DNA from 4 places in the Lysinibacillus sp. RC79 genome. Region 1 is predicted to be linked to each of the others. Evidence: riboswitches for the same ligand, from Rfam matches in the RefSeq annotation. Region 1 holds a riboswitch; each other region holds the start of a gene.
What was found. Region 1 has a riboswitch for cobalamin ahead of ABH968_RS23930 (energy-coupling factor ABC transporter permease). Riboswitches for the same ligand answer to the same signal wherever they lie in the genome.
Positions count from the first base shown of each region.

Region 2: it holds a riboswitch for cobalamin, as region 1 does, so the genes downstream of both, ABH968_RS20310 (ribonucleoside-diphosphate reductase subunit alpha) here and ABH968_RS23930 (energy-coupling factor ABC transporter permease) in region 1, are expected to answer to the same signal.
Region 3: it holds a riboswitch for cobalamin, as region 1 does, so the genes downstream of both, nikA (nickel ABC transporter substrate-binding protein) here and ABH968_RS23930 (energy-coupling factor ABC transporter permease) in region 1, are expected to answer to the same signal.
Region 4: it holds a riboswitch for cobalamin, as region 1 does, so the genes downstream of both, cobT (nicotinate-nucleotide--dimethylbenzimidazole phosphoribosyltransferase) here and ABH968_RS23930 (energy-coupling factor ABC transporter permease) in region 1, are expected to answer to the same signal.

Region 1 is NZ_JBGCCD010000037.1:36,606-41,894, forward strand. It holds gene ABH968_RS23910 (S8 family peptidase) at 1-406, opposite strand, end outside; gene ABH968_RS23915 (energy-coupling factor ABC transporter ATP-binding protein) at 681-1,517, opposite strand; gene cbiQ (cobalt ECF transporter T component CbiQ) at 1,517-2,287, opposite strand; gene ABH968_RS23925 (energy-coupling factor ABC transporter substrate-binding protein) at 2,291-2,563, opposite strand; gene ABH968_RS23930 (energy-coupling factor ABC transporter permease) at 2,565-3,311, opposite strand; cobalamin riboswitch at 3,457-3,641, opposite strand; cobalamin riboswitch at 3,869-4,053, shown strand; gene ABH968_RS23935 ((2Fe-2S) ferredoxin domain-containing protein) at 4,193-4,564, shown strand; gene cobJ (precorrin-3B C(17)-methyltransferase) at 4,569-5,289, shown strand, end outside.
Region 2 is NZ_JBGCCD010000026.1:57,851-63,139, reverse strand. It holds gene ABH968_RS20325 (bifunctional adenosylcobinamide kinase/adenosylcobinamide-phosphate guanylyltransferase) at 1-88, shown strand, start outside; gene ABH968_RS20320 (ECF transporter S component) at 564-1,061, shown strand; gene ABH968_RS20315 (hypothetical protein) at 1,058-1,741, shown strand; cobalamin riboswitch at 1,852-2,039, shown strand; gene ABH968_RS20310 (ribonucleoside-diphosphate reductase subunit alpha) at 2,154-4,415, shown strand; gene ABH968_RS20305 (ribonucleotide-diphosphate reductase subunit beta) at 4,428-5,289, shown strand, end outside.
Region 3 is NZ_JBGCCD010000013.1:124,281-129,569, reverse strand. It holds gene ABH968_RS14355 (RNA polymerase sigma factor) at 1-171, shown strand, start outside; gene ABH968_RS14350 (hypothetical protein) at 164-1,072, shown strand; gene ABH968_RS14345 (DUF1572 family protein) at 1,228-1,764, shown strand; cobalamin riboswitch at 1,906-2,104, shown strand; gene nikA (nickel ABC transporter substrate-binding protein) at 2,486-4,096, shown strand; gene nikB (nickel ABC transporter permease) at 4,145-5,125, shown strand; gene ABH968_RS14330 (ABC transporter permease) at 5,127-5,289, shown strand, end outside.
Region 4 is NZ_JBGCCD010000003.1:51,565-56,853, forward strand. It holds gene ABH968_RS04015 (class I SAM-dependent methyltransferase) at 1-1,125, opposite strand, end outside; partial or broken gene ABH968_RS04020 (response regulator transcription factor) at 1,739-1,942, shown strand; gene cobT (nicotinate-nucleotide--dimethylbenzimidazole phosphoribosyltransferase) at 2,420-3,475, opposite strand; cobalamin riboswitch at 3,591-3,767, opposite strand; gene ABH968_RS04030 (YheC/YheD family protein) at 4,036-4,800, opposite strand; gene ABH968_RS04035 (hypothetical protein) at 5,116-5,256, shown strand.

The DNA of each region.
Region 1 (5,289 bases):
TATCCTGTTTCTTTGGATCTACTTCAGTGCCAAAGGAATGATACACGTAGCTTGGGGATACACGTTTAACCCCTTTTTGCTTAGCATAATATGAAACTGCTTTTTCTAAATTTGTTCCTTTGTTAAGTTGGATAACATCGTAACCTAGTGAAGGAATAGATCGGATCACTTTTGAGCCAATTTTTTTGTGCACATTCTTATCAAGACCTGAATGTTTGACGATAATAGTATCCTGACTAATCCAGTCATTTTGATTCTTGAATGTTTGTTCCTTATTGCTAGCTACTTTCACTAACTCTTGGTTCTTTGCTGTTTTTTGAGGTGCTTCAGCAAAGGCAGATGTAGCAGGAACCATTAGTGCTGCAGACGCTACTAAAGCGATTGATTTTTTTGACCAGTTTTTCAACTGTTTTCCCTCCTTGAGTGTTCCAAATATTTGTGACATCTATACTATTACGAATGAATGATAGAAAAGTTTCGTAAATACGTATATATTTTTCCAAAAGTACCATTCTATATTTTACCATATTTTTCCCCGTTATAAAAATATGTATAAGGGAGGTCGAATATTCTCCCAGGATCTATAAAGAGTCCATTTCATTACCTATAGGGTACAATCCTACTCGATTTGTGAAATTGGAGTAGGATAGTGGATTCAACCACAATTAAAAAGCACAGTCTTAAAACTGCTCAATAAGTCTGTATAAATCTTCCTTCGAACGAGGCATTTTGATGTTTTTCTCAAATAGTTTTTTATTTTGTAAGGCAATGGCCATTTCAAAGACCCATGGGCGTTCAAGATGGGCTCTTTCAAGCAAATCCTCTTGGAAGAACATTTCAACTGGATCCCCATTATAAATAATTCTCCCGGCTTCCATCACGATTATTTGATCTGCCCATCCATAGGCTAATGGAATATCATGCGTAGCCAGTAAAATTGTTCGTTCACCGTTCTCTAACGTAGCTAAATACTGTAAAACTTGTGCACTATAATAATTATCTAGCCCAGCTGTCGGTTCATCTAATAATAAAACGGAAGGTTCCATTGCAAGTACTCCTGCCATCGCGACACGTTTTTTCTGCCCAACACTTAAAAAATGTATCGGTTTATCTAGCAATGCTTCGACTTCGGTTTGAGCGACAGCCCACGCAATTTTCTCTTCAATTTTTTCAGTTGTCCAGCCAAGATTCAAAGGTCCAAATGCAATATCTTGCTTAACTGTGCCAGAAAAAAGCTGGTTGTCTGCATCCTGAAAAACAATGCCAACCTGTTGACGTAATTCTTTTAATGCTTTTCTACTATAGTTCAGTTCTTTACCACAAAAGGATATACTTCCAGCAGTAGGCTTCAAAATCCCATTTAAATGCTGGAATAACGTTGATTTTCCAGCTCCATTATGACCAAGTAAAGCGATTTTTTTCCCCTTTGGAATTTGAAGTGTAATATCTGTTAAGGCATGAGTTCCATCTGCATAAGCGTAGGATAAATGTGTTAAATCAAAGTATAAATCTGTCATCAGAAAAAACCTCCATAAATGATGAGGAGTATAAAAATAGCAGCAATACCTGCCCAATTTTTCGTGTTATAGATAACATCATCTTGCCAATAGACAGTTTCGCCACCACGCGCTTCCATCGCATTGTTTAGCTCACGACTGCGTTGGAACATCTCGACAAATAAAGCAGCAATCAGCATTGATACTGAACGAAGCCACTGCATAGGGGAGCTGTATCCTAGACGAGCCTGCTGGGCAAGATGGATTTTCTGCATACTGTCTAAAAAGATAAAAATAAAACGATACGTTAGTTCTACTAGCTCTACAAATAGAGTTGGAAGTTGCCATTGTCGTAGCACGTAACAAATAGATTGGACTGATGTTGTGAGAATTAAAAAATACAAACAGCTAATGCTGCCAAGGACGATGAAAAAAAGCTGCTGCGCTGTCACGAGGCTCGAACTGCCGATAAAAATCGTCCAACTATTAAGTGAAAATGACCAAATGTGCGTTGGTAGCGCGCTAGTTGTTGGTGCTATAGAAATTAAAATTGACACTAAACTTGATAGTAAAAAAAATCCAGGTAGCAATAGTAATTTTGCATAGTATTTTGTAGGAATTTTTGCGCCTAAAATGATAAAAGCACTCATCACAATAAATGTAATGAGTGAAATTCGTTCATCTCTCATGATAAGCGACAATATAAGTAGTCCAAGGGATAACGTCATTTTTTCTAGCGGATGAACAGACGCTAGTTTATTCATATAAGCATACTTATCAATGAGTAACATCGCTTAACCCTCTTTATGTTTGCCGCGCATTAAGCCGATGAAATAGCCGATAAATCCAGCGCCAATAGCAGCTTGTAGTGCGAATAATAAGCTTTCAATTTCACCGCTTGGTGGCTCCCATAAGCTTTCAAACCATGGTTCATAGTTAGCATCTATTTCACCAATTGCTGCCTCCGCTTCGCCATCAGCACCCTCGAATTCTGCGCCTTTTTGAATAAATAGGGGAACGATTGCTAGTAACACAACAACTGCTAAAAGCAGTAAGTTTTTTTTCATTTTAGTGTGCCTCCTTTGCTGAGAAAACACGTAGAGCTTTTAATTCACTCACATTGTATTTTTTCAGGAAGTTCATAACGATCACTGTTAAAATTCCTTCACTAACAGCAAGAGGGATTTGTGTTAACGCAAAAATACCAGCAAACTTTGTGAATGAAGCCATAAAGCCTCCGACCTCAGAAGGGAAGGCAAGAGCTAATTGTACAGAAGTGACAATATATGTACCTAAGTCACCAAGCATTGCTGCTAAAAAGACAGCGATGGAAAATGATAGTCCCATTTTTTGTGAGCCCTTAAATACATAGTAAGCGATAATAGGGCCCATAATTGCCATGGAAAAGGTGTTTGCACCTAATGTTGTAAGCCCACCATGTGCTAAAAGTAAAGCTTGGAATAATAATACGATTGTTCCGATAACACTCATCGCTAATGGTCCAAAAAGAACTGTTCCAAGCCCAACCCCAGTTGGATGCGAGCAACTCCCCGTTACAGAAGGGATTTTTAAGGCTGATAGCACAAAGGCAAAGGCACCCGATAGACCTAAAATCATTTTTGTTTCAGGATTTTCATCAATTGTTTTACGAATAGAACGTAATCCTAAAATAATAAAAGGAATCGATACGACCCACCAAAAAATCGCCCATTCAATTGGCAAAAAGCCCTCCATAATATGCATCGCAAATGCACGATTTGGCACGAATAAAAATGCCAATAAGAAATAACTAAGCTTCCAAGCTGAGAATTTCAAAAATCTCTCCTCCTCACATTAAAATTTTTCGAATTAGCGTGCGAAAATAAAAAAGACACTTCTCCAACTTTGGAAAAGTGCATAGCTAAAAAAAGCAAATAAAATTCTAGTCTGCTAAGCCGCACACCTATCCTCGTAGGTTGAAACGATCACATATTTTTCGGCAGGTCTCCTGGCTTTAGTTCAACGTTTTATAAGCCTTCCCATCCTTTGGACAGTGACATTATCTATAAAACTCCCTAATACAGTGGCGGGACCGCGCCGGACTTGAACCGGCTTCCCTTTTAAGCGAAATGATGAACAATTCGCACCGAAAAAAGATGAAGTTGTGAGATTTCACGACAAAGTGTAACATGATTTTCCATATATATGCTATACTTTTTATGAAAAAATTTTCAATTGAGGATCTATGTCGAAAATTCTGATAAATAGATAGAGATTTCACATTTTGCTATGAAATATTAAAAAAATTGTCACAAATTAAAAAAGAAATATTGAATTTTTAAAATAATAAGATATGATAGAAACAGTTTTCAATTACATGAAAGATCATAAATTCATATAAAACATCCATAAGTGCTTGAATATTTTCAAGATAATAGGGAAATCGGTGAAAATCCGATACAGCCCCCGCTACTGTAATAGCTGATGAAATCGCGGATGCCACTAGTGAAAACTTAGGAAGGCGCGATAGTAAAAAGAAGCTTAAGTCAGGAAACCTGCTTATGGGATGATGCATGCAAACTTTTCGGAGGGAGAAGTTGAAGCGAGAGCGAGTACCTGTATATATTCGTTTTTATTTGGCTTCTACTTAACCTTTACTCTTCGACTAGAGTAAAGGTTTTTTCTTTTTCCTAAAAGCAAATGAGGGGAGAACAACTATGACGACTTGGAATTTAGAGGGGATGAAAACACATCTTTTTATTTGCAATGGTAGTAGCTGTATGAAAAAAGATGCTGAGGACATTACATTGGCAATACGTGATGAAATACAGTTGCTAGCGCTTGATAAGGAAATACATACGACAAGGACCCGCTGTAATGGTAGGTGTAAGGATGCTTGTGTTGTCATTGCTTATCCTCAGGGGAATTGGTACCGTGTGCCGACAACGGAGCATGCGAAGGCACTCGTACAAGATTTAAATCATGAATCGTTACATAATGAGCATGTTTTTACATTGCGTGAAGGTTCGTTGCAGCGTACAGCACAAACAACAGCCATTAAAGGTATTGAAAAGGTGAAAGAGGGGTAACAAAATGGCGCAAAAAGGTAAGATTTTCGTAGTTGGCTTTGGCCCTGGAGACTTTAAACATATTACGACTCGTGCTGTGGAGGCACTACAACAAAGTGATATGATCATAGGCTATAAAACTTATGTTGAACTGATTCAGGATTTAGTTAGTGCAAAGTCGATTATTAGTACTGGTATGACAGAGGAAGTTTCACGTGCACAGGAAGCGGTGCGTCAAGCAGAGGCAGGAAGTATCGTATCGGTTATTTCCAGCGGTGATGCAGGCGTTTATGGAATGGCAGGATTAGTGTATGAGGTATTGATCGAGCTAGGCTGGACGGAAGCAACTGGTATCGAGGTAGAAATTGTTCCAGGTATTTCAGCTATTAATTCGTGTGCAAGTTTACTAGGTGCTCCAATTATGCATGACGCCTGCACCATTAGTTTAAGTGACCACTTAACACCTTGGAATTTAATTGCAAAACGAGTAGAAGCAGCAGCAATGGCGGATTTTGTTATTGCTCTTTATAACCCAAAAAGTGGACGTCGTACGAGACAAATCGTAGAGGCTCAACGAATTTTATTAGAATATCGTTCGCCAGATACACCGGTTGGGCTTGTGAAAAGCGCGTATCGTGACCGTCAGGAAATTACGATGACGACTTTAGCAGAAATGCTTGAACATGATATCGGCATGTTAACAACAGTTATTATCGGGAATTCAACAACATTCTTCTACGACAATA
Region 2 (5,289 bases), on a different contig from region 1:
TACATGTGGGCGTTTGTACCAGGCATTATTTGCTGAAGCCGAACAAGTCGTACGCATTTGGTACGGTATAGGAGAACAAATCAAATGATATAGTTTTTGAAAAATTTAGAATGCTTTTCATAAAAAATGTTGGGGATGACGATTGTTAAAACGTATGCTATATATATTAAGTTGATTGGAGTGAAGGCTGGGTGACTCCTTGGGGATCAGCATCTCATCGGACGCCCCCAGGAAGCTTTGCTCTGCGCGAAAGCAAAGTGTCAGCGACAATGTTTTATCTGTGCGAAAGCGAAGCGACAGCAACAATGTTTTAACTGTGCGAAAGCGAAGCGACAGCAACAATGTTTTATCTGTGCGAAAGCGAAGCGACAGCAACAATGTTTTAACTGTGCGAAAGCGAAGCGACAGCAACAATGTTTTAACTGTGCGAAAGCGAAGCGACAGCAACAATGTTTTATCTGTGCGAAAGCGAAGCGACAGCAACAAAGCACCCAGTCGGAACGGAAATCAACCACACGTTATAATGAGCAAATCACTAAATATAAAAGGAAAGAGGAAATGGAATGGATCGACAAAAATTGATGAAGTTGACGCTTACAGCTATGGTAGCGGCAATTTGTGCAGTGGGTGCAGTCATTAAAATTCCAACACCATTTATTACAACTGCTGCGCTTGACGCTGCTCCTGCATTTTTAAGCGTTGTATTTTTATCTCCAGTATTAGCAGGGGTTGCAGGGGCAATTGGGCATTTGATTTCAGCCTTAACTTCGGGTTTTCTATATGGACCACTGCATATTATTATCGCAGTAGAAATGTTTATTGTTGTATGGGTCTTTGGGGTTATGCATAAAAAAGGAATGCATTTCTGGAAATGGCCTGTGGCATTTATATTAAATGGCGTTGTGGCACCCTTACCATTTTACTTTATCATTAGTCCGGCATTTTACTGGGCGTCACTGACTAGTCTTCCATTGGCAACACTCATAAATCTGGTGATCGTTGCAATTGCGATGCCAATTCTCTCTAAGGTGTTTGTGCGTAAGGAAGGTCGAGTACATTGAGAAATGCAATAAAAATAGGTGAGCTGATTGCTACAACAGATAATTCCGCAGCAATTGGTGAAAAACCACAAGATGTTGTGTCTGCTCCAGACAAACTAACGGCATACTTAACGGCACGTGTTACTTTTTTAGAGCAGCTTGCTGCAAATGCTTTACCAAGCCATATTTTACTCGCTAATTTTTCAGGGGATGCAGCATGGTCTCGTTATGTTACGGGCATTCAGCAGGTTTTTGATGAGGCGGGTCTTAATTGTCCGCAAATAGACGGTAGTACAGAGTCCAATATGCCGACTCTACAATCAGGCTTGTCTATAACGATGCTAGGTGAGCAGCAAAAACGCACAGCGACTATGCATGAGCAGCTTAGTTGGTACACCTATGGACTACCGCTTGTAGGCAATGAAATTCTTGCCCAACCTGAAGATGTCGCACAGCTGCAACCTATTTTTCAGGCGTGGAAAGAGGAAATAGTGCAGCAAGTATGGCCAGTTGGGTCAAAAGGTTTACAAGCGGAATTTACCCGGCTTTTTGGCGAGCAACAAGTTAAAAGTCCGTTAGATGTTGAGAAATCGGCTGGTCCATGTGCAGTAGTTTTGCTAGGAATACAGCCAGAAAAAGAGCAGCTAGCACAAAAAAAATTCCCTAGAAATTTTGAAAAACTACGTAAAACTGCATTGTAATTGGGCTTGCTTCGAGAAAATGTAGCACTTTAAAAATTTTAAAGTGCAAAACGCCTATTGCAACAATAAACACAATATGTTAGATTTGTTTAGGAGTTAAAACACAATATATAGTATTTTGGACGAGCGGTACCAATATGGTTTAAAAGGGAATTCGGAAAAAGAGTCATCTTAGGCCGAAGCTGTCCCCGCAACTGTAAGTGCTGACAAATGATGAATAGGCCACTGTGAAGAACGGGAAGGCCATCATTTGGAGGAAGCATGAGCCAGGAGACCTGCCGAGATGTTCAAGACAGCAACACATTCTTCGGGGATTGAGAAGTGGAGGCGAGAGATTTGTTCACTTCTTTGTGTGCATGTCCTTCATTTCCATTTCCGATTTTACAGCGATCACGTAACCGATAAATGTTGCGTGATCGTTTTTTGTGTTGCTGTAGAAGGAAAGGGAGAGAATGTATACATGACAATTCAAATCGAACAGCAAATGACTAAGCTCAAGAAAAGTTACACGGAGGATGAACTCGAAAGTTTTGTAAGGTTATCGGATCGATGGCTACGAAAAAACGACAATGCCACATTTGAAGCATGGGCAGATGCGATGATTTTACAAACGCTTAGCCTCATTGATGAGGAGGAGCCATACTGGACATTTGTTGCAGCTCAAGTTTATTTAGAAAAACTATATGATCAATTTGCAATGCGCCGTGGAGTTTCAGTGAAGGATGTATATAAAGTTTTCCCAGAACAATTAGCACACTATACAGAAGCTGGTTTGTATCATGAAAGTTTAACAACAAAGTATAGTGAGCAGGAGCTTCAGGAACTCGCTTCTTTTTTAGAATCAAGTCGAGATGAGTTGTTTACGTATATTGGTTTAAAAACATTAATGGACCGCTATGTAGTCCGAGATTACACGAAAACACCAGTGGAGCTACCGCAGGAACGATGGATGGTTATTGCGATGACCCTGATGCAGGATGAAACAGAAAATCGTTTAGAAAAAGTACGTGAATCTTACTGGGCGATGAGTAATTTATATATGACTGTTGCCACACCGACATTATCGAATGCAGGTAAAACACATGGACAGTTATCTAGCTGCTTTATCGATACAGTAGATGATAGTTTACAAAGTATTTATGACACGAATACAGATGTCGCAACATTATCGAAGTACGGCGGTGGCATTGGAGTTTATATGGGCAAAATTCGTAGCCGAGGCTCATCTATTAAAGGCTTTAAAGGTGCATCAAGTGGCGTTTTACCATGGATTAAACAACTTAATAATACGGCGGTTTCAGTCGATCAGCTAGGTCAACGACAAGGAGCTATTGCTGTTTATTTAGATATTTGGCATAAAGACGTCTTTACGTTTTTAGATTTACGCTTAAACAATGGGGATGAGCGTCTGCGTGCCCATGATATTTTCACAGGGCTGTGCTTACCGGATTTATTTATGGAAACTGTTGAGGAACGCGGGGAATGGCATTTATTTGATCCGCATGAAGTGCGAGAGGTCATGGGCTTCTCATTAGAGGATTCCTACGATGAGAAAAAGGGTGACGGCTCTTTCCGTACAAAATATGCGGAATGTATCGCGAATCCATTATTAAGTCGTGAAGTCGTACCAGCCATTGATATTATGAAGCGTATTATGCGCTCACAGCTTGAAACAGGCGTGCCGTTTATGTTCTATCGAGATGAAGTCAATCGCATGAATCCGAATAAGCATGAAGGGATGATTTACAGTTCGAACCTGTGCACAGAAATTTTCCAAAATATGTCAGCTACTGAATTTGAGTCGATTACCCTAGAGGATGATGTCATCGTAACGCGTCGCAAGCCTGGAGATTTCGTTGTATGTAACTTGTCATCTATCAATTTAGGCCGAGCAGTTCCGGCTGGTGTTCTAGAACGATTGATCCCAGTTCAAGTACGTATGTTAGATAACGTTATTGCGCTAAATACAATTCCAGTAAAACAAGCAGAGCGTACGAACTTACGCTACCGTGGTATTGGGCTTGGAACATTTGGCTGGCACCATTTATTAGCTTTGAAAGAAATTCAATGGGAGTCTGAGGAAGCTGTAGAATTTGCGGACAAGCTATATGAGGAAATTGCCTATTTAACGATTCGTGCTTCTAACGATTTGGCATGTGAAAAAGGAGCCTACCCATTATTTGAAGGTTCAGATTGGCATACTGGTGCGTATTTTGACAAACGTGGCTATGACAGTCATAAGTGGAATGCATTACGTGCCGCGGTTGCTGAAAAAGGTATGCGTAACGGCTATGTCATGGCAGTTGCACCTAACTCATCAACATCCATTTTAGCGGGCAGTACAGCTACGATTGATCCGATCTTCCAGAAGAGTTATTCAGAGGAGAAGAAGGATTACAAAATTCCAGTAACAGTACCAGATCTATCACCTGTGACGACTTGGTATTATAAATCTGCTTATTTTATCGATCAAAATTGGACAATCAAGCAAAATGCTGCACGAGCACGTCATATCGACCAAGGCATTTCACTTAATTTATATGTTCAAAATACGATTAAGGCGAAAGATTTACTAGCATTGCATATGAATGCTTGGGCGAGCGGTGTGAAAACGACTTATTATGTGCGCTCAACGTCTGTAGAATTGCTAGAATGTGAGTCTTGCGCGAGCTAGGAGGAAGTAACAATGACAACTATTACAAAACGACAAATTATGGATAAGGATGCACCGAACCGTTCAACAGGAATCGTGAACGGACGCTCTTCTAACATTTTAAACTGGGATGATGTCCGTTTTAGCTGGGCTTATCCAAAGTATAAAAAAATGCTAGGTAACTTCTGGACACCGTTTGAAATTAATATGAGCAATGATGTCAAACAGTTTCCAGGTCTATCAGCAGATGAACAGGAGTCCTTTTTAAAAATCATTGGCTTGCTGGCACTATTAGATAGTGTACAAACAGATTTTGCGGGGAAAGTAGCCGATTATTTAACAGATTCAAGTTTGAATGCACTCATGATTATTTTAGCGCAACAAGAGGTAATCCATAATCACTCTTATTCCTATGTGCTATCAAGTATTGTGAACAAAGACGAGCAGGATCGTACGTTTGACTTTTGGCGTACAGAGCCAGTGCTAGAGCGACGGAATGATTTCGTTATTAAGGGCTACCAAGCATTTTCAGAGGAGCCAACTGTTGAAAATATGCTAGAAGCGATTGTTTATGATGTGATTTTAGAAGGTTTATTCTTCTATTCTGGCTTTGCGTTCTTCTATCATTTAGCACGCAATCAAAAGATGGTGGCCACGTCAACGATGATTAATTATATTAATCGCGATGAGCAGCTACATGTGGATTTATTTGTGAAGATTTATCAGGAGCTATTAGAGGAATATCCTGAATACGATACACCTGAACGAGCAGCTCGTGTCCAAGAGATCTTCCGTGAAGCCGTTCAGCTAGAAATCGATTGGGCCAATGAAGTGATTGGCGATAAAGTTGCAGGCCTCGATGTCGAAGATGTGCACGATTATGTACATTTCTATG
Region 3 (5,289 bases), on a different contig from region 1:
AAGCAACGAGAACCAATTGTATATTTTTATTTAGAAAATATGACGATTAAAGAAATTGCTAAACTACTCGAAATCCCTGAAGGTACGGTCAAATCACGTTTGAAAAAAGGGAAGGAATTATTAAAAATTGATCTTCAGGATATCGAATGGGAGGTACTTTTAAATGGATAAGCATACATTAAGAGAGTTGAAGGATATATCGGTACATAAAGAGGAAATTATCCGAAACGTAAAAATAAAAATTAATGAAGAACATCCACCGCAAAAGAGGCATTGGTCCTACAGTGTTGTCACAATGACTATTACGTGTTCCATTTTATTGTTTGTCGCCTTGCAGCTAACAAAATATGGTAATTTACAAATGACAACTGATACTTCGCAACTAGAAGGGAAGGGAGTTTCTAAACAATTAACAGATCTATTTAACACCGAGGTCAAAGGAACTGTGGTAACCTATAGTCAGTATTTTCAAATAGCTGATCGTCTCAATGACCGTAAAAACCCCAAATTTTACGAGCCTGTGAAAGGTTTTGAAGCAATGCGAGAAGTAGCAACGGTAATGGGAAATAACGTTCATCCGATCGATCCTAAGAAACTACCTTTTAAGGCCAATATACAGGAGGTTTATGCTGTAACTTCAGAAATGACTAATGGCCGCTTGCAAAATCAAATGCAATTTACTTATTTACAAAAAGCATTAAATGGTGAAGATCAACAATTTGCTATTTTTACAGTCACAAATGTAGATAGTAATCCATTAGTAAACTATGATATTACACATGATATTAGTGATTTTTTAGGCAATACTATTAAGAATGAGGGTTTGATCGGAGAAAATCCATTATTTCATCAAATCGCTACACCTGATAATGGTAGATTGTCTTATTTTTACTATGACTTTGATATAAAAAATAAGAAGGTTCGTCTAACTAGTACCTTAGCAAATGAGCTTTACACTTATTATAACGGTTATGTTTTCCACATTGGATATCAAATAGAACATGCTGATCAAGAAGATATGCAAAAGAAAATGATTGAGCTTGTAAAAGAATTCATATTGGGTAACGATTAGCAAAACTATAAAAGTAAGATGATATAACTCTTCACAATTTTATTAGACTATTTTTATATAGTAAAACCTAAATTTAGGAAGAGTAAATGTTTTCAGTGGCCAATTACGCCAGGGGAAATTGAAATAAAATAATCGAATGATGGGGGCGTTCATGAATGAGTATTGGGCAGACTTATTTAAATGTAGTTCAAAAAAGATTTAAAAGTTTGAAAGAACAAGGCGATAAAACACTCTCACAATTGGATCATGAACAACTACAATGGGCTTTTAACGCAGAATCCAATAGCATTGCCGTTATCGTAAAACACGTTAGTGGTAATATGATATCGAGATGGATTGACTTTCTAACGACAGATGGTGAGAAAGTAACTAGAAATCGTGATGATGAATTTACCGATAGCCTTCAGTCAAAAGAAGAGGTTATGACTGTATGGGAAAAGGGCTGGCAAGTATTTTTAGATGCTTTACAAGGATTAACGGAAGCTGATTTACAAGGGTTTGTAACGATAAGAGGAGAACAGCATTCCGTGATAGATGCTATCGAAAGACAGATGTCTCACTACTCACAACATGTCGGTCAAATCGTTTACATCGCTAAGCAACTAAAGGGCACTGAGTGGCAAACATTAAGTATTCCAAAGGGACAATCTCAGGCTTTTACAGAGTCTATGGTAAAAAAACATCAACAATAGAAATGGGGCCGTCTCACTAGTGTGAGATGGCTTTTTTGATGGAGTGTACATAAAAAAGCATTTAAAAATCTCGAAACTTTATTATATTCAGAAAATAAAATTGACGTGTGTCTTTGAAGCGTGTTATGTTTATTACTAAATTTAATAATTACCATTACAAGTTTTAGGTGAAAAATAATTTTTCACTCAATTAAAAGGAAAATGGGTGTAAATCCCATGCTGTCCCGCAGCTGTAAATGAGGAGTTTTGTTTCAAAAAATACCACTAAGTAAGTACTTGGGAAGGTGAAGCAAAATGAAGATTCATAAGCCAGAATGCCTGCTTGTAATAAGATTCATTGTAGAGCTACGAAAGATAGGGAGATGGATGGAAGGCTTTTAATGATGAGTTTTTCTATCCTTATTCATATTTGAATAAGGATTTTTTTATGCCTTTTTCTAAACTTAGTAGTTTACATCAAAGTGAGGTGCGAATAAAGAGAGAGCATAGTTTTATGTATTTAATACAAAAACAACTTTGAAACCTCGTAGTTTTTGTTATACGAAATTAGCAAGACAAATTGTTTGGTTAGCGGCGGAATTTCGGGTTTTAGCGGCATTCTTTGCTTGGTTAGCGGCGCAATTCACACTTTTAGCGGCGTTCCCCGAATGCTATGAGTTTTAAATTAGAAGTATAATAATTCAATCTTTCTAGCACCAATAAATAGACAGGAGCAAAATTAATGTTATTCAAAAAGAATTTATTGCCTTTCATTCTATTACTGATGTTAACCATTTTAGCAGGGTGTTCAAGCTCGAATGAAGGTAATGGAAGTACAACAAAAGATAACGAAGGAAAAATGATAACAATTGGCTGGCCGCTAGATATAGGGCCTTTAAATCCGCATACTTATTTACCAAACCAAATGACTGCGCAAGCAATGGTGTATGAATCATTGGTAGAGTATAACGATGACGGGACAATATCCCCGAAATTAGCAGAGAGATGGGAAATCTCTGACGATAAAAAAGCTTACATATTTCATCTTAGACAAGATGTAAAATACTCTGATGGGACAGCCTTTAATGCAGATAATGTTATTCGTAATTTTAATGCAGTTTTAGCAGATCGTGATACACACTCCTGGATGGGGATGGTGAATCATATTGTAGATGTTGTGAAAGAAGATGATTATACAATTCGTTTACAGTTAGATGCACCCTACTACCCCGTATTAAACGAATTGGCGTTTGTTCGACCATTTCGCTTCTTAGGGGATAACGGATTCCCTGAGGGAGATGCAACAAATAAAGGTATTAAAGCTCCGATTGGAACAGGTCCATGGGTATTAACGGAATACAAAAAAGATCAATATGCAATTTTTAGCCGCAACGAACATTATTGGGGTGAAAAGCCATTGGTAGACAAAGTAAAAGTGAAAATTATTCCTGATTCAGAATCTATGTCGCTGGCATTTGAAAATGAAGAATTAGACTTAATTTATGGTCGTGGCATCATTAGCTTAGATAACTACACTTTCTTAAAAGATAGTGGTAAATACAAAACTGCTACATCTGAACCTTTATCTACACGTGCATTACTGTTTAACACACAATCTGGACCATTAGCAGAATTAAAAGTACGTCAGGCTATTCAATACGCTATTAATAAAGAACAAATGGTTGAGAGTATTACCCATGGTACAGAAAAAGTTGCTAATACACTGTTTTGGGATGCTATTCCATATGCCAACATTGATTTAAAACCAATCCTATTCAATCCAGAAAAAGCCAAGCAGTTATTAGATGAAGCAGGTTGGACATTACAAAAAGGTGATAAAATCCGTTCCAAAAATGGGCAACCTCTTAAATTAGATTTAATCTATATTGCAACGGATGCTATCCAAAAACCCATGGCAGAATTAATGCAAGGGGAATTAGCAAAAATAGGCGTCCAATTAAACCTTGAAGGCGCTGATGTTATGGTAGGGCTCCAAAAATTGATGGATAATCAAGTAGATATTAATTTCTGGCGTACAAACGGTCCGCCAACAGACCCACACAGCTTCGCAAACGAATCAGCAACGCCGAATGCAAATGGCGTTTATGAAGCGAAATTGGGCCTAGATAATGCAGCACAAATTGATGACAAAATACATCAATTATTAATTGGTACTGATGAAGCGGAACGTGTGCAATTGTATAAAGATATTTTAACAATGTTCCATGACCAAGCATTATTCTATCCAATTTCATATGAAACGAATAACGTTATATACCATAAAAATATGAAAGATTTTAACCCTCGTGCATCCGAATATGATATCCCTTATGCTCAAATGGATTTAAAGTAAGAGCATGTAAAGAGAGTGGGTCTACCATGACTCCTCTCTTTTTGCACTATGAAGACTTGGGAAGTGATGAAAGAAATGTACGAATCAACTTGGCTTTTTTGTCTAAAACGAGTTATTACATTACCATTTGTTTTACTAGGGGTTTCAATCATGACCTTTTTATTTATTCGTTTTGTTCCAGTAGAGCCAGCGGAGGTAATACTTAGATTGTCAGGAGTTGCACCGACGGCAGAAGCAATACAGGCGCTACGATCAGAATTAGGCACTGATCAACCTTTGTTGATTCAATATTTTATATGGCTAAGAGGCGTGTTGCACTTCGATTTTGGTACATCGTTTGTGAGTAAATTACCCGTTGCACAAGAAATAGTAGAAAAACTACCGGCAACTTTTGAATTAGCCCTAGCTGCATTTGTATGTATTATTGTCTTTAGTATTCCTCTAGGTATTATAAGTGCTCTTTATAAAAATTCAGTATTTGATAAGATTATAGGCTTATTATCCATTATTAGTGTATCCATCCCAACTTTTTGGTTAGGTTTTTTTCTTCTATACTTATTTAGTTTGAAGCTAGGCATTTTCCCGACAAATGGTAAAGGGACTATTTTACATATAATTTTACCAGCAGTATCTTTGGCATTACCCACTATTGGATTGTTTGTTCAGTCAATTCGTACAAGCGTCATAGAAGAATTACAAAAATATTATGTTCAGTATGCACATTTACGGGGGTTAAAAAAATCTGTTATTCTCAGTCGACATGTCTTCAAAAATGCTGCTATTCCGCTAACGACGATGCTTGGTATGACACTTGGAAATTTATTGGGTGGGGCTGTTATTGTAGAGCAGGTATTTAGCTGGCCAGGTTTAGGTCGCTACTTAATAGAATCAATTATTAATAGGGATTATCCAGTTGTGCAATGTTATGTTCTAATAATCGCTATTATTTATGTTTTTGCTAATTTATGTACAGATATATTACATCGAGTTCTTGATCCTCATTTAATGATGGTGAGGGGGAGAGAGTAGAGTGATTAAATTGCACAAAAGTTTAAACGGTAAACAATTGATTAGTATAGCTTCACTCACATTCATTGGGCTGTTGGGGCTTTTTGCTCCATTGATCATGCCGAATGATCCTTTTTTGGTGGATGTGTCTAAAAAGTTTTTAGCTCCATCATGGGCATATCCTT
Region 4 (5,289 bases), on a different contig from region 1:
TCCAGCTACAACACCACAATAAAAATCGAAATTCTCCCAGCTCACTCTCGGTGGCCAAATTTCTATTTCACAATATCCAGACTCGATTAATGCACTTTGAAATATTTCAGGTGTCATTATTCCAAATTCAGGTCGGTACTTTTCATTTAAAATAACATCATGGTATTCTTCGAAAAAACTGCCATGCAATTCAATATGAAAAGGTTTCTCTAAAATGTTTCTAAAATACCCAGCGGATAATAACCACCCATCCCATTTCAAAATACTATGAATCTCTTGAAATTGTTTTGACCAATCCTTAATATAATGCAAACAATTAACACCTAAGATAAAATCTACAGATGCTTGTTCTAACCCTTGGTCTGTAGGTGAGATATTAAGATCAAATAGTTTAAATTCAAAAATATCTTGTTCGCCATAACTATCTTTAATATTTTTTTCACAATTCTCGATAAAATCAGTTGAAAAATCACTGATTATAAATTTCTTAACTAAATTTAATTTATCCTTTGAAGCTAGCAATTCATATAACGCTCGAGTACCATTAGCCGAACCAGCTCCAACTTCCATTATCGTTACTGGCTCCGTTCTATCTTTTATTTTATCGTATATGAATTCTGCAACAATCTCTGAAGGAATAGACATCCCAGGATGGCTAAAATAAGATTGCCATAGTGACACAGACTGCTGAGCATATAAACCTTCTTGTGACATTTCGCCCAAAAATATTTCATTTGCATGTTTAAGTGGCAACTTTAATAATTGCGTTGCTCCTGGCATTGTCTTCCCAACCACACTTTTTTCAAGTTGTAGTAAATCAGGGGATGGAATAGTTTGGGTAATCATATATCTAGTTCCCTGATTTTCATCTATTACTTTTTCCAAAATATTTTTTGAACATAACCAATTACACATTAACTCTAAAGGTCTTTTTGAAGTTGCAATATTATAACCTTTATTTTGTATAATCTCATCAATCGTCAAAGCTTTTGAACTACCGAAAATATTCTCCTTATTGAATATTTCACAAATAATACTAATTGCATACTGATTTAAAAAATTTAATCCTACTTTTAAATGAAGATCTTTTTCTTTATTTTCAATCCATTTATTAATATTCTCCAACTATTTTTCACTCCTTTCCCATAATTTCCAGCAAGTATATTCTGGGTAATTACCAATTTAAATACATTTAAACATATTTTTACATATACTTACACTTTTAACTATATTGACCATTTTCAGAGTTGTCAATATCCTAGAAAAAATATTTATTTTATCCATATAAAGGAGATAATAACAAGATATTACTCCTGCAACTTAAAACAAATCATTAATTTCTTAATTTTTTGATATTAAACATGACAAGAGCTCATTTTTTGATGTCGAAAAAAGAGATTGATAAAAAACGATTACCTTTAATGCGCCTGGATAGAAAAAAATGGAAAGGGGATTAATTTTTAATTTGCTAGAAATATCTTCTTAACATTGTAAAATATCTCCCGAAAATATATACAAAATACACATAACTAAACTTACTAATAAATTATTTATATGTAATTTATATCTCAAACTTAACAGAATTTACGCAAAAAAAAATCCGTAATTCCCGCAATTTTCTTAAGATTAATATTTCATTTACGAATATTTTGATTTGTAAATTTTTTTCTAATAAGTAGAATTTTATGTCAATTCGTGCTATTATGCCTTTATAATAATTAGATAGATAGGAGTGTTTAATTTGAGTATACTTACACCCAAAGAGTATAAAATTTTGCAAAAGATAGCTGAAGATAAAACAAATAATGATATTAGTGAGGAATTAGGAATTAGTAAGAGAACAGTTGAGCATCATATCTCTTCTATTATCCGAAAGCTAAACGTAGATTCTCGTGTTGGTGCGGTTGTCATAGCAATAAAATTAGGGCTTTTGCATATTTGAATTTGATACACTACAAACTTTCAATTTCTTTCCCCAAATATTATATATGTAACTTTAAATACATATCATGCTAATCTCGCTAACTTATTTTTAAAGAAAATAAAGCATGCAATTATTTATAGCATACTTTATCATTTAAATTTTTTTCTCATGCATTTTCTAGACAAGGGGTTATAAAATCCAATCATAAACTCCGTTTCATTAGAATCCTATAATAATCTGTTTACCTCATAATTTACCAAGTATTTATAAAATAACATTTAAACCTCACCTATCATTAAATGTGTAACATAAAAAATTATAAAATTAGTATTGGAGGGCATAGAACCTTTTAGAATGTTAAAGAATACTCTAAAGTAGTTAAAGCAGAGATTAAAAGAACAGAGTCAAGAGATATACCCAACTTAGTTCCTTTTCTCTACTTAAGCTTTTCCTATTTTATTAAGGTTTAATAGAAAAAGAATTCATAATCTATGATTACTTTTCTAACAGCAGTATAGATTCTTCTAATGTAGCCATATTTTTCATCATGGAGCAAGCTGCGTCCAATATAGGAAATGCTAAAGCTGCACCAGAGCCCTCGCCCAATCTCATATTCATCTGTAGCATCGGTTCAACCCCGAGCATTTCAGCAGCAATTTTTGCACCTGGTTCTTCAGAGGCATGAGAAGGAATGATATAGTCTTTTACGTTTGGTTCGAGTTCGTATGCAATAAGTGCAGCAATAGTAGAAATAAAGCCATCTATAACAACAGGTTTACGATGTGCGGCGGCAGCAAGTATCACTCCAGCCATAGCACCTATTTCTAACCCACCGACTTTTGCAAGAATATCAATAGCATCATCGCGATTTGGTTTATTTAATACAATAGCATTGTGAATGACTTCTACTTTATGTGCTATTCCCCCTGGTCCAACACCTGCACCGAAGCCTGTCACTTCATTCGGATGACATTCGCGAAGAACCGATAATATGGCAGCACTCGGCGTGGTATTGCCAATACCCATTTCACCTGTCCCGAGTACATTTATCCCCTTGTTTATTTCTTCCGTAGCTACCTCAATTCCTACTTCAATAGATTGAATGGCTTCTTCCCTTGACATAGCAGGACCTTTTGCCATATTGTCCGTTCCATATTTAATTTTTTTTAGGATGACACCAGCATCATGTGGAATATCTTCTTTTACGCCAACATCTACTGTGACAATTTTAGCATCTGTGATTTTTGCGATAGCACAGACACCAGTCCCTCCTCTAGGAAAATTTAATGTTTGAAAGACCGTCACATTTTGTGGATTAGATGTCACCCCTTCATCACAAACACCATGATCTGCGGCACAGACAATAATCGCTTTATTATCAATCACAGGAAATTGTTCGCCTGTAATTCCGGATAGTTGCACAGCAAGGGTCTCTAGTCTTCCCAAGCTTCCAGGAGGCTTGCAAAGTGCATCTATGCGTTCTCTTGCCTTCCCCGTCATTTTGTTGTCAGCACTTTGAATGTTTTGAATCGTCTGTTGTAATAATTGCATGAAAATTTCCCCTTTCTTTTTTGCCCTTGTTACTCGAAGATTGATTTAGAGAAAAAAATAAAAAGCCTGTAGTTTATTCCATAACAAATAAACTACAGACTTTTCCATCGTCTATATAATACGAAGCAGATAGGCAGGTCTCCTGGCTCAATTTCAACATTTCGTAGAACCTTCCCAGAACGATGCTAGTGGCATTCTCTATGAAACTCCCTTTTACAGTGGTGGGACCGCTAAAGCTTTTCACTTTATTCCCTATTCTCCCGCAATGGGCACCTAATGCTTTTATGCAATTACTTTAAATCTACGGGAAAGTGGTTTTTGTGTCAATATATTTGATTAAATGAAAAATTGTTCCAGGGATTCCTTCGAAAATTGATTCATATCGCGCCTACCCAACCATAATCCATTTTTTCTAGGTAAATTCCTAATCGTTCACAAGTAACGGATGCAATTAAGTTTCTTCTTTCCTAAAATTATAGTAGGGAAAGTAATTTTAGGATGTAAGTCTATTGAATAGAAATATGCTGATGACTAACATGAAAAATAACTACATTTCAAACTTAGCCTTCATTTTGCATTTTCCTAATCTCAACAATATTCTTCCAAATCGCTCTATCAACTTTGGCAAAACTACGTATGCTTGGCGTTGTATTTACTTCAAATAATACAGGTTTTCCTTCAAGATTTATTCCAAAATCAATGCCATATTCTCTACAAGGAAAGTGGGATGCTATTACTTCAGCTGCTAAAATTGAATCTTCTTTTAGAGAATCTATTGTTTGATCTTTCTTTGTATTATCCATCATCAAATAACCTGATAATAATTCATCCATCGATATTGCTTGAGAACCCCGATTTGAATTGACAATCCCATGATCCTCAGCTGCAATCCTTCCGTAAATTCCACCAATTACCCATTTTCCCTTTAGATTTTGAACATGAACACGAATGGATATTGAATCCCCATCAGGGGTTAGACTTTTGACCCCCTCCTGTATAATATAAATTCCGCTTAATCTACCGTGTTTCTCATATGGATGTAGAACTTGATGGAAATCCTCAATTGCTGCTACACACTTATTTATTTCTTCACCTTGCATGGTAAATCCGTTAAAACAATAGTGTCCATCTTTTCTTTTGTATACTTTATACATTGCTCTTCCTTGTCCAGTGCTATCATGTTTCACATAAATATACTCATACTTATTTAATAAATAGATTAGGTTTTCTAGACTGTAAAGTGTTGATTCTGGAATGCAGTTAGTTGTTAAAGGATTTTGTTTTAACAGTAAGAATTGTTCCCATTTTCCAAGTCCGTTTTTCAATAAACTCACCTCATTTAGTTAGATATTTTTATTTCTTTTGTATTAATAGTGTAGTCCTCCCCACTTATGGAGGTTACTGTATTGTATGTAAATAGATTTATCTTGCATGGGTGAGTGAGACTTGGTAACGCGACTAATATCTCCTATTTTTCTGTTAGAGTCAAAATAAATTTACTACACTAGAAAAGTAGCATTATGATTGTTCTCAATACATCCATTTTATTGATTTCAAAATCATTAGCTTCTAATATATTTGCCCTGCTAATCTTTACTTTTAGTCATATAGACATGTCGAGTATGGGGAGATGGGAGATATTGAAAAAAAGGACGAATTTTTTTAAAAAAATATATTCAGACAAACTTGAATTTTTAATGGAATCCCATAACGGTCTTTCCGCAAAAGTTGTAGAGGAAGTCGGTTTTAAAGGAATTTGGGCGAGTGGTCTATCGATATAAGGATCATTAGGTGTAAGAGATAATAATGAATGT